4 regions of the Herbaspirillum sp. FG34 genome follow, and region 1 is predicted to be linked to each of the others. Evidence: predicted binding sites of a transcription regulator. Region 1 holds the regulator's gene; each other region holds the start of a gene.
The links. Region 1 encodes sigma-54, which starts transcription at its own class of promoters, with help from an activator protein. Its sites were predicted from a motif close to TGGCANGNAANCTGCTTT; they were not measured.
Positions count from the first base shown of each region.

Region 2: the regulator sigma-54 is predicted to act here: its motif matches at 1,312-1,329, upstream of ACODSZ_RS06955 ([protein-PII] uridylyltransferase).
Region 3: the regulator sigma-54 is predicted to act here: its motif matches at 1,757-1,774, upstream of adh (aldehyde dehydrogenase).
Region 4: the regulator sigma-54 is predicted to act here: its motif matches at 1,683-1,700, upstream of ACODSZ_RS11735 (MSMEG_0572/Sll0783 family nitrogen starvation response protein).

Region 1 covers NZ_JBMDJS010000017.1:78,666-81,756, forward strand. Annotated here, with positions in the region: gene lptB (LPS export ABC transporter ATP-binding protein) at 1-609, shown strand, start outside; gene ACODSZ_RS19020 (RNA polymerase factor sigma-54) at 709-2,199, shown strand; gene hpf (ribosome hibernation-promoting factor, HPF/YfiA family) at 2,353-2,715, shown strand; gene grxD (Grx4 family monothiol glutaredoxin) at 3,091-3,091, shown strand, end outside.
Region 2 covers NZ_JBMDJS010000004.1:171,802-174,892, forward strand. Annotated here, with positions in the region: gene rpsB (30S ribosomal protein S2) at 1-119, opposite strand, end outside; gene map (type I methionyl aminopeptidase) at 441-1,265, shown strand; gene ACODSZ_RS06955 ([protein-PII] uridylyltransferase) at 1,420-3,091, shown strand, end outside.
Region 3 covers NZ_JBMDJS010000006.1:260,788-263,878, reverse strand. Annotated here, with positions in the region: gene ACODSZ_RS10580 (DUF779 domain-containing protein) at 1-61, opposite strand, end outside; gene adh (aldehyde dehydrogenase) at 166-1,686, opposite strand; gene ACODSZ_RS10570 (P-II family nitrogen regulator) at 1,950-2,288, opposite strand; gene ACODSZ_RS10565 (NAD(+) synthase) at 2,470-3,091, opposite strand, start outside.
Region 4 covers NZ_JBMDJS010000007.1:256,464-259,554, reverse strand. Annotated here, with positions in the region: gene ACODSZ_RS11740 (aminotransferase-like domain-containing protein) at 1-1,333, opposite strand, end outside; gene ACODSZ_RS11735 (MSMEG_0572/Sll0783 family nitrogen starvation response protein) at 1,777-2,259, shown strand; gene ACODSZ_RS11730 (Nit6803 family nitrilase) at 2,276-3,091, shown strand, end outside.

The DNA.
Region 1 (3,091 bases):
ACCTCGTTCTACATGATCGTGGGGCTGGTACCCTCCGATGGCGGCGAGATCGACCTGGATGGCGCGCCCATTTCGCGCATGCCCATTCACAAGCGCGCCACCATGGGCCTGTCCTACCTGCCGCAGGAAGCCTCGGTGTTTCGCAAGCTGACGGTGGAAGACAACATCCGCGCCGTGCTGGAGCTGCGCCAGGAAGACGGCAAGCCGCTCTCGCGCGATGAAATCGAGGGCCGCCTCAACAACCTGCTGCACGAACTTCAAATCGAAAAGCTGCGCGAAAGCCAGGCCCTGTCACTGTCGGGCGGTGAGCGCCGACGCGTCGAGATCGCTCGCGCGCTGGCCACCGATCCGCGCTTCGTGCTGCTCGATGAACCGTTTGCCGGTATCGACCCGATTGCGGTGATCGAGATCCAGCGTATCGTGCGCTTCCTCAAGGAGCGCGGCATCGGCGTGCTCATCACCGACCACAACGTGCGCGAGACGCTGGGCATCTGCGATCGCGCCTACATCATCAACCAGGGCACGGTGCTGGCCAGCGGCAATCCGGAAGAGATCATTGCCAACGAGTCGGTACGCCGCGTCTATCTGGGCGAGCACTTCCGCATGTAAGCAGCACAGTCGCCCTACGTATCGAGCATCACCGACACCCAGGCATCACGCAACGACAGGCACAGCAACCCGCGGGCCACGCCGCTTTCAGAAAGACAGATGAAACAGTCGCTCCAGTTACGTACCTCGCAGCACCTCGCATTGACGCCGCAACTGCAGCAGTCGATCAGGCTGCTGCAACTGTCGACGCTGGAACTGCACCAGGAACTGGAACAGATCCTCTCCGACAATCCCCTGCTGGAGCGTCTCGATGACGCTCTCGACAATTCGGTGCGTCTGCTGGCCGACGGTGCCGTCTCCAGTTCGCCTTCCAGTGGCGTGGCCGACACCCCTCATGAAAACAGCGGCGAAGCGACGCCCGCTGCCAGCGATGGCGATTCCAGCTTCGAGTACCAGGACAACAATCCGGACACCGGTGTCACCGGTGATGCCGACTGGAGCTTCGATGACGTCGCCCGCAGCGGCAAGTCACCCGATGACGACGATGCCCGCCCGCAGCTGGAAGCCCATGAACTGACCCTGCGCGAACACCTGCTGGAACAGATCCGCGTGACTGCGCGCACCCTGCGCGATCGTGCGCTGCTGGAACTGCTCACCGATGCGCTCGACGAGAGCGGCTATCTGGAAGAACCGCTGGAGGACATCCTCGCGCGCCTGCCTGAAGAGCTGGGTATCGACATGGAAGAGCTGTCGATTTCGCTCAAGCTGCTGCAGAGCCTGGACCCGGCCGGCGTGGGCGCGCGCAGTGCCGGCGAATGCCTGGCCTTGCAGATCCGCCGCCTGCCCAAGATCCCCTTTGTCACGCGCAAGCTGGCGCTGAGGATCGTTGAGGATTACCTGCCGCTGTTCGCCCAGCGCGACTTCAACAAGATCAAGAAGGCCCTCGATTGTGACGACGAAGACCTGCGTGAAGCCCAGGCCGTGATCCGCCAGTGCCGTCCGCATCCGGGTGCCGAATTCGCGCGTGACGCCTCGGACTACGTGGTGCCGGACGTGATTGTCAAGCAGACAAAGAACGGCTGGCAGGTCATGCTCAACCATGAGGTCATGCCCAAGCTGCGCGTCAATGCGATGTACGCCAGTGCCTTGAAGCAGGCCAAGGGCGAAGGTTCGCTGTCCTCGCAGTTGCAGGAAGCCAAGTGGCTCATCAAGAACATGCGGCAACGTTTCGATACGATTTTGCGCGTCGCGCAGGCTATTGTGGAACGTCAAAGAAACTTCTTTTCCCATGGTGCAGTGGCCATGCGCCCCCTTGTGCTGCGTGAAATTGCTGATACACTGGGTCTACACGAGAGCACCATCTCTCGCGTGACGACTCAGAAATACATGCTCACTCCGCATGGTATGTTTGAGTTGAAATACTTCTTCGGTAGCCACGTCGCGACTGAAACCGGAGGCGAAGCTTCCTCCACCGCGATACGGGCGCTGATCAAACAGTTGATAGGAGCCGAAAACCCGCAGACCCCATTATCCGATAGCAAGATTGCGGATATGCTGGCAGAACAAGGCATGGTGGTCGCGCGACGCACAGTCGCCAAATACCGCGAAGTGTTGAAGATTCCGCCAGTCAATCTCCGCAAGTCCCTCTGAGTTTTTCCTCAGTTTTTCTGCAGTACCGTTGCTGTGTTCAGGCAAGCATCCCGACTGATGCCCACGCCATCCGACACGAAGACCGTGCCCGTGGTACAGCTGCAGCAGGATCGATTGCACGAACCTCCAGTGACTTCACGATAGGAGTCTTGTATGAATCTGACCATCAGTGGACACCACCTCGAACTGACCCCCGCCATCCGGGAATACGTGCAAAGCAAGCTCTCGCGTATCAAGCGCCATTTCGACAACGTGATCGACGTCAGCGTGATCCTGAGCGTAGATAAACTCACAGAAAAGGAAAAGCGCCAAAAAGCGGAAATCAACGTCCACATCAAGGGGAAGGATCTACATGCGGAAAGCATCGCACACGACCTCTACGCTGCCATTGACACCCTGATCGACAAGCTCGATCGCCAGGTCATCAAGCACAAGGACAAGTTGCAGGAGCATCACTCCACTGCCAAGCGCCTGCCGGACGACACGCCCGAGGATGCGGTAGCCGGAGCGGCATAAGCCAGGACACCAACGGCAAGCCACCTCGCAGCCTGCAGGGCTGCTGAGAAAGCCAGCCGGATTTCACGAGGAAGGGGCGCGCAAGCGCCCTTTTTCATTGGGGCCACAGCATCTAGCGATGCCTGTGGAAAAAATATAAATCATTACGCCGGGCAACTTCCCGGCAAAACCGCAGTGAACATTGTTCATCGCTCTGCTTGAATGTCTTGCGCAGCACCCTCATCTGCTACCCAGAGCAAACTGCATACGGTATAAATCATTTCCTTGATGCAATTTCCCGCCGGCTCGGACGGACGAATGGCGTGCTGCCGATTTCAACGCGCCTGCCGGCTTTTCCCTATAATGTCGGGCAATCCCATTTTTAAAGGCACAGCCA
Region 2 (3,091 bases), on a different contig from region 1:
ACGATGTGAATCTTGTTGCGATGGCCGAAAATGAAGGGGGCCATCTTGGGGTTCCAGAAGCGGGTTTGGTGACCGAAGTGGACACCGGCTTCCAGCATTTCGCGCATGGTAACGGACATGAATTTCTCCAGGGTTAGGTCTGGAATCCGCTCGGTCATCCGGCTCATGCAGCCGGACACCCTTTTAGCGAACGGATTCGCGTTTCAAAAGATTTTTACGACAGTTTTTACAACATATTGTCAAAGCCACATGAAGAATCCATTCCGCACATCACATTCGACAACCAATCTGTGGTTTCAGATCAGCCCGGCATTCTACTCGACCCTGCCCTTTTGTTCAAGTAGCACATGAAGCCAGGTCGCCCCGAGCGCACAAAACAGAAACCACCCCCGTCGTCTATAATCCTGACTTGACGATTTTCTAGCGAATTGCGATTCATCATGGGCAACATCACCATCAAGACCGCCGAAGACATCGAAGGCATGCGCGTGGCCGGCCGGCTGGCCGCCGAGGTGCTGGACTACATCACCCCCTTCGTGAAACCGGGCGTGACCACCGGCGAGATCGACCGCCTCTGCCACGAGTACATGACCAATGTGCAAGGCAGCATCCCGGCCCCGCTGAACTACTGTCCGCCGGGCTACACGCCCTACCCCAAGGCGATCTGCACGTCCCTCAACGACGTGATCTGCCATGGCATCCCGGGCGACAAGGTGATGAAGAACGGTGACGTGCTCAACATCGACGTCACCATCATCAAGGACGGTTACCACGGCGACACCAGCCGCATGTTCTTCCTGGGCGAACCCTCCATCCTGCCGCGCCGCCTGACCGAAATCACGTATGAGTGCATGTGGCTGGGTATCTCCAAGATCAAGCCCGGCGCCCACCTGGGCGACATCGGCCATGTCATCCAGCAGCATGCCGAAAAGGCCGGCTACAGCGTGGTGCGCGAATTCTGCGGCCACGGCATCGGCAAGGTCTTCCATGAAGAGCCGCAGGTGCTGCACTACGGTCGCCCCGGCACGCTGGAAAAGCTGGAAGCCGGCATGATCTTCACGGTCGAACCGATGATCAACGCCGGCCGCCGTGAAATCCGCGAAATGGGCGATGGCTGGACCATCAAGACCAAGGATCGCAGCCTGTCGGCCCAGTGGGAACACACCGTGCTGGTCACCGAGACCGGTTTCGAGGTACTGACGGTGTCGCCCGGCATGCCGGCGCCGCCCGCCTTCATCCAGAACCAGGTCGCCACCCCGGCGTGATCCTGGCCGCCGGAACCATGTGCCCATCCACGCTGCGCACAGTTTCCGGCACGAAACCTGCTTGGGGCCCGAAGCCGCATGGGGATGCGGCTTCGTTCACGTTTGGCGCCGCCCCGCCGCCTTGCCAGCACTGATTGTCTGATTGCCTACCACGATGCCCACACTCGCCATCACGCTCAAGAAACAGCTCAAGGCCGCGCGCCAGCAAGCCATCGAGGTGTTCCAGTCCAACCACAAGACCGAGCAGTTGCTGGCGCAGTTGCGCCGCAACGTGGATGAGGCCCTCACCACCGCCTGGGAGGAACTGGGCATGTCCGGCAACGCCGCCCTGGTGGCCGTGGGCGGCTATGGTCGGGGCGAGCTGTTCCCGCATTCGGATGTGGACGTGCTGATCCTGCTGGACCAGACCCCGGATGCCGCCAAGAAGGAAAAACTGGAGTCCCTGGTGCAGTTGTTCTGGGACATCGGTCTGGAAATTGGCCACAGCATCCGTACCATCGACGAGTGTCTGGATGAATCCGCCGCCGACATCACGGTACAGACCAGTCTGCTGGAAGCCCGCCTGGTGACCGGCAACCGCGCTCTTTTCAAGCAATTGCAGGAACGCTACCTGGCCGCACTGGACCCGCTGGCCTTCTTCCAGGCCAAGACCCTGGAAATGCGCCAGCGCCACATCAAATATGAAGATACCCCCTACAGTCTGGAACCCAACTGCAAGGAAAGTCCCGGCGGCCTGCGTGACCTGCAGGTGATCCTGTGGGTAGCCAAGGCAGCGGGCCTGGGCAATTCCTGGGGCGAACTGGCCGAGCACGGCATGCTGACCTCCACCGAGGCGCGCCAGTTGCGTCAGAAGGAACGCGCCTTCAAGGACATCCGCATCCGCCTGCACATCGTCACGGATCGCCGTGAAGACCGCCTGGTATTCGACATCCAGACCCCGATTGCCGAGACCTTCGGCTTCAAGACCACCGACACCCGGCGCGCCAGCGAATACCTGATGCAGCGCTACTACTGGGCCGCCAAGGCGGTCACCCAGTTGAACACCATCCTGCTGCAGAACATCGAAGCGCACCTGTTCCCGCAGCAGGCCGTGCCGCGCCCGCTCAACGAGCGCTTCAATGAAGTCAACGGATTCGTCGACATCGCCCATGACAAGGTCTTCGAGGAGACGCCTTCGGCCATGCTGGAAGTGTTTCTGGTACTGTCCGAGCATCCGGAACTCAAGGACATGTCCGCGCGCACCCTGCGTGCGCTGTGGCACGCGCGCTTCAAGATCGACAACGCCTTCCGCGCCAATCCGGAGAATCACCGCCTGTTCATGCAGATCATCCAGAGCAAGCGCGGCATCACCCATGCCCTGCGCGGGATGAACTCCACCAGCGTGCTGGGCCGCTATCTGCCGAACTTCCGCCAGATCGTCGGGCAGATGCAGCATGACCTGTTCCACGTCTACACGGTGGACCAGCACATCCTGATGGTGGTGCGCAACGTACGCCGCTTCACCATGAGCGAACACGCGCATGAATACCCCTTCTGCAGCCAGTTGATGGCCAACTTCGGCCAGCCCTGGGTGCTGTATGTTGCAGCACTGTTTCACGACATCGCCAAGGGCCGGGGTGGCGACCACTCCAAGCTGGGCATGGCCGACGCCCGCGCCTTCTGCGAGCAGCACGGCATCTCGCCGGACAATACCGAGCTGATCGTGTTTCTGGTCGAGCAGCATCTGGCCATGTCGCACGTGGCGCAGAAACAGGACATGTCGGACCCCGACGTCATCACCGCCTTCGCCCAGCTGGTCAAGGATGAGCGCCATCTGACCGCACTCT
Region 3 (3,091 bases), on a different contig from region 1:
TCAACTGACGCAGCAAGTCCACCGTGGCCTCGGTGGCCGTTACCCTGGGCAATGCCTTCATCGCCATTCTCCTGTCGGATCTACCATAAAAGCGGCGCCGGCCGCGGGGAGGCGGACCGGCGCCGAAGCTGCCTTGCTGCAAGGAGTCAAACGAAGATCACGCGATCAGAAGAAGCCCAGCGCCTTGGGGCTGTAGCTGACCAGAAGGTTCTTGGTCTGCTGGTAGTGGTCCAGCATCATCTTGTGGTTTTCACGGCCGATGCCGGATTGCTTGTAGCCACCGAAGGCCGCATGCGCCGGATACAGGTGATAGCAATTGGTCCATACGCGACCAGCCTGGATCTCGCGACCCATGCGGAAGGCACGCGTGCCATCGCGGGTCCACAGACCCGCGCCCAGGCCGTAGAGGGTGTCATTGGCGATGGACAGGGCTTCTTCCTCATCCTTGAAGGTGGTCACCGAGACGACGGGGCCGAAGATTTCTTCCTGGAAGATGCGCATCTTGTTGTTGCCCTGGAACACCGTGGGCTTGACGTAATAGCCCGTGGCCAGGTCGCCGCCCAGTTCTTCACGTCCGCCGCCGGCCAGCACCTTGGCGCCTTCCTGCTTGCCGATGTCGATGTAGGAGAGGATCTTTTCCAGCTGCTCCTGCGAGGCTTGCGCGCCGATCATGGTGCTCTTGTCCAGAGGATTGCCCTGCTTGATGGCGGCCACGCGCTTCAAGGCACGTTCGATGAAGCGCTCGTAGATCGATTCCTGCACCAGCACGCGCGAAGGGCAGGTGCAGACTTCGCCCTGGTTCAGCGCGAACATGGCGAAGCCTTCCAGGGCCTTGTCGAAGAATTCGTCATCCTTGTCCAGCACGTCGGCAAAGAAGATGTTGGGCGACTTGCCGCCCAGCTCCAGGGTCACCGGGATCAGGTTCTGCGAGGCGTACTGCATGATCAGGCGGCCGGTGGTGGTCTCGCCGGTGAAGGCGATCTTGGCGATACGCTTGTTGGAGGCCAGCGGCTTGCCCGCTTCCACACCGAAGCCCTGCACGATGTTGACCACGCCGGGCGGGATCAGGTCAGCGATCAGTTCGATCAGGACCATGATGGAAGCCGGGGTCTGCTCGGCCGGCTTCAAGACCACGCAGTTGCCGGCGGCCAGCGCCGGGGCCAGCTTCCACACCGCCATCAGGATGGGGAAGTTCCAGGGGATGATCTGGCCGACCACGCCCAACGGCTCATGGAAGTGGTAGGCATAGGTGTCGTTGTCGATGGGGCAGATGCTGCCTTCCTGGGTGCGCACGGCGGCGGCGAAATAACGGAAGTGGTCGATGGCCAGCGGGATGTCGGCGGCCATGGTTTCGCGGATGGGCTTGCCGTTGTCCAGGGTTTCGGCGGTGGCCAGCAGCTCCAGGTTGGCTTCCATGCGGTCGGCGATCTTGAGCAGCATGTTGGCGCGCTCGGTGGGGGAAGTCTTGCCCCAGCTCTTCTTGGCGGCATGGGCGGCGTCCAGCGCCAGTTCCACGTCTTCGGCGCTGGAGCGGGCCACTTCACAGAAGGCGCGTCCGATCACCGGGCTGATGTTCTCGAAGTATTCGCCCTTGACCGGGGGCACGAATTTGCCACCGATGAAGTTGTCGTAGCGTTGCTTGAAGGGGTCGCGTACGCCGAGTTTGCTGATGTCTGCCAGGTTCATGTCGTCTCCGTTCGGGTTATGGTTGAAATCCCGCCGCGATCATGGCCGCGGCGGAGGTTCATCCCTCTGGATGGCAAATCGCATGCCAGCCTGCAAACCTGCTCTGGAAGCGCCTTGCGCGCCAGCATCATTGTCACGCTGTGTCAATCTGGCGCAGCCCGGGACAGCGCAGAGGGACAGCCTGACACACTCTTTTTCTTGCACTGCGGACGTAAAAAAACCGGCCAGCGGCCGGTCTCTCGTGATGCTTGCGCTGTCCTGAATCAGACGGCATCCGGCCCGGTTTCGCCGGTACGGATACGGATCACCTGTTCCACTTCCTGCACGAAGATCTTGCCGTCGCCGATCTTGCCGGTGCGGGCCGCCTTGATGATGGCGTCCACGGCCTGCTCGACCACCTTGTCGTCCACCACGACCTCGATCTTGACCTTGGGCAGGAAGTCGACCACGTATTCGGCACCGCGATAGAGTTCGGTGTGACCCTTCTGGCGTCCGAAGCCCTTCACTTCGGTGACCGTCAGGCCCGTGACGCCGACTTCGGCGAGGGATTCACGCACCTCGTCCAGCTTGAACGGTTTGATGATGGCGGTCACTTGTTTCATGGCAATTCCTCTCTTGGTATGTCGTAAAGAAACGATTTCAACGATCTGTTGAATAGCGGATACAACCTTCGTTGTTATTTTACTGGCAAGGCCGTGGTGCCCTGCCCACTTGCACATTGTCAATCAGGCGTGCCCGGCTTTCAACCTTCTTGAACCAGCCGGGCCATAAAAAGCCGTTTTTTCAGGCTTCCAGATCGGGAATGCGCTCCAGATCCTGCAACCAGACCGTAGCCTCGCCATCGCTGGGCGCACGCCAATCACCACGCGGCGAGAGCGAGCCGCCCGAGCCGACCTTGGGCGCATTGGGCACGCAGGAGCGCTTGAACTGGCTGGTCTTGAAGAAGCGATAGACGAAGATACCCAGGTTTTTCTTGATCTGCGGCAAGCTGTACTGGTTGCGCGCACCATGCAGGCCATCCGGCCAATGGCCGATGCTGCGGTCTTGCCAGGCGCTGTGCGCCAGGAAAGCCACCTTGGCCGGCGTGAAGCCATAGCGCAGGATGTAATAGAGATTGAAGTCCTGCAACTCGTAGGGACCGATGAAGTCCTGGGTACGCTGGCCCGGCTCGCCGTCCGAGGCACCCGGCACCAGTTCCGGGCTGATTTCGGTTTCGAGGACGTGGATCAGCACTTCCGGCTGTTTCAGTTCCAGCGAACCGGATTCCGCCACCCAGCGCACCAGGTGGGTGATCAAGGTCTTGGGCACGCTGGCGTTGACGTTGTAGTGCGACATGTGGTCGCCCACGCCATAGGTACACCAGCCCAGCGCCAGCTCGGACAGGTCGCCGGTGCCGATGACGATG
Region 4 (3,091 bases), on a different contig from region 1:
CATGCTGAATATCCCCCCGACTGGCAATCCCCCCAATACACACACGCACAGCCTGCACCGGCGCAGTAGTCACGGCAAACGCATCCACTCCCACCACCGCCACCCCATTGGCGCGCATCTGCGCTGAAAACGTACTGGCCTGCCATCCCCCCGGCAGCTTCACCCACAAATGAAACGCCTCCGGTTCCGAGGCATACCCGTGCTCGGGCAAGATGCGGGCCGCAATCTTCTGCCGCGCCATCGACTCCTTGCGGATATTGGCCAGCGCCAGATCCGCCACGCCATCGCGTATCCAATAAGTTGCCAGGGTCGAGGTAACCGGTGAAGCCATCACCGTCGTCGCACGCAGTGCCGCCGTCAGGCGCGCAGCCGAGGCGGCATCGGGCGCCACCATATAAGCGATGCGCAAACCGGCCCCCACGGTCTTGGCCAGTCCGGTGACATAGTAGGTCAGCTCGCTGCCCATGCTGGCAATGGCCGGCGGTGCCACACGCGGCAGGAAGCCATAGGCATCATCCTCGATGATGGCCACTTCATAGTGACGGGCGATCTCCACCAGCGCCTGGCGGCGCGATACCGAAGTCGTGCAGGTGGTCGGATTGAGCAGGGTGGGATTGCAATACAGCGCTTTCGGAGCATATTGCGCACAGGCCCCGGCAAAGGCCACCGCATCAATGCCCTCATTGTCCATCGGCAAGCCAACCAGCTTGATGTTGAGATGCCCGGCCAGGGCGCGCAGGCCGGGGTAGGTCACGTCCTCGCAACAGAGCACCCCGCCAGGTCCGACCAGCATGGTCAGGATGGCCAGCAGCGCACATTGCGCCCCCGGCGTCACCAGCACCCGTTCCGGTTCCACCACCAGCCCGCGCCGGCGCAGCCACAGCGCACCGGCTTCGCGATCCTCGGGCGAACCACCGAAATCCTGGTAACGCATCAGGTCGCGCAGGCGCGCATTGACCTTGTTCCAGCCCGACTGCATCAACTCCATCAGCTCCGGCGACTCCGGCTCGGGCGGCATGTTCATCGACATGTCGACGTTGGGGCGGCCCTCAGTCAAGCGCGGGATGCGCGGGCGGCGCTTGCCGCAGACAAAGGTGCCGCGTCCCACCACCGAATCCACCAGTCCGCGCCGATGCGCTTCCGTATAGGCGCGCGCGACCGTGGTGAAGTCCAGGTCCAGCACCTCGGCCAGCTTGCGCTGCGGCGGTAGCCGCTGCTCGGGCTGCAGGTGGCCGGTGGCGACGTCCTCGGCAATCGCATTGGCGATGGCCAGATAAAGCGGGCCGCCACCTTTCTTCAATTTGGGAACCCACATGGCGCTGTTCTTGGTCATGGCAACTTCCTCGTTTCCTGACTTCAATATTGACCGCATCGACTGGTGTCATTGAATGCAATTTGCATTCCATCCAATCTCTGCCGTACAGGTACAAAAGTGCACCGTCTTGCATCATCCGCGCGCAGCGCTCTGCACCAACTCAAGACGCGCCGCAACGCCAGAGTGCACAAGGGTTTGCGCGATGCTGTCCGATTGTATGGAGCGATTGAATGGATTGCTTCATATGGCCCAAAAACCATGCTGCAAGCGCCGATTCGGCAAGCCGCGCAGATGCTGGATTCCATTCTGCGAGGGGAGGATTGACGGGATTTTTATGCAGTCAATTCGCACATTGACGGGGTGTTGGTGGCATGACTGATGCCTTCAATTCCAGTGTCGCGGCGAACTCGCCGGACCACTTCCCCAAGTGCAGACCAACAGCAATCGAGAGGAGTATCACCATGCCCGCAGTCACCAAAGCAGCCCACGCCCCCGGCGATTTCCTGGTGGATTATGAAGAGAAGGTGTTCGAAGACGTCAAAGCCCAGCCGGGAGAAAAAGCGCTGGTGACCTTCCATACGGTGGCCTTCGAAGGCTCGATCGGCTTCGTCAACCTGCTGCAGGCAACCCGCTTGAAGCGCAAGGGTTTCGAGACATCCATCCTGCTCTATGGTCCCGGCGTGACGCTGGGCGTGCAGCGCGGTTTCCCCACGCTGGGGGACGAAGCCTTCCCCGGTCACCAGAACTTCAACAAGCAGATCGTCAAGTTCATGGAAGAGGGCGGCAAGGTCTACGCCTGCCGCTTCGCCCTGCAGGCGCTGTACGGCCACGGCGAGCCCTCGCTGATTCCCGGCATCCGCCCCATCAATCCGCTGGACGTGCTCGACCTGGTGCTGCTGCATCGTCGCGACAACGCCTTCATCCTCGATACCTGGACCCTGTAATGGAAAGGGGCGGCGCATGAGCATCCACAAGAGAACGGTACGGGCGGCGGCGGTGCAGATCGCGCCCGACCTCGACAGCGAACTCGGTACCGTGGCCAAGGTATGCCAGGCCATTGCCGAGGCTGCCAGACAAGGCGCGCAACTGGTGGTGTTTCCGGAAACCTTCGTTCCTTACTATCCGTACTTCTCGTTCGTGCGACCGCCCTTTGCGTCAGGTCCGGAACACCTGCTGCTCTACGAGCGTGCGGTGACGGTGCCCGGCCCCGTAACCCAGGCGGTGTCAGAAGCGGCACGCGCGCATGGCACGGTGGTCGTGCTGGGCGTCAACGAACGCGACCACGGCACGCTCTACAACACGCAGCTGGTCTTCGATGCCGACGGCGAGCTGGTGCTGAAACGCCGCAAGATCACGCCGACCTATCACGAGCGCATGATCTGGGGGCAGGGCGATGCCAGCGGCCTGAAGGTGGTGCCTACCGCCGTGGGGCGCCTGGGGGCGCTGGCCTGCTGGGAACACTACAACCCGCTGGCGCGCTACAGCCTCATGGCCCAGCACGAAGAAATCCATTGCGCCCAGTTCCCCGGTTCCATGGTGGGGCAGATCTTCGCTGACCAGATGGAGGTCACCATCCGCCATCACGCACTGGAGTCGGGCTGCTTCGTCATCAATGCCACCGGCTGGCTGACTGATGAACAGATCGCCGCCATCGAGCCCGATCCCAAGGCACAGAAGGCGCTGCGCGGTGGCTGCTGTACCGCCATCGTCTCGCCGGAAGGCAAGCTGCTGGCCGAGCCCCTGCGCAGCGGCGAAGGCATCCTGGTGGCCGACCTG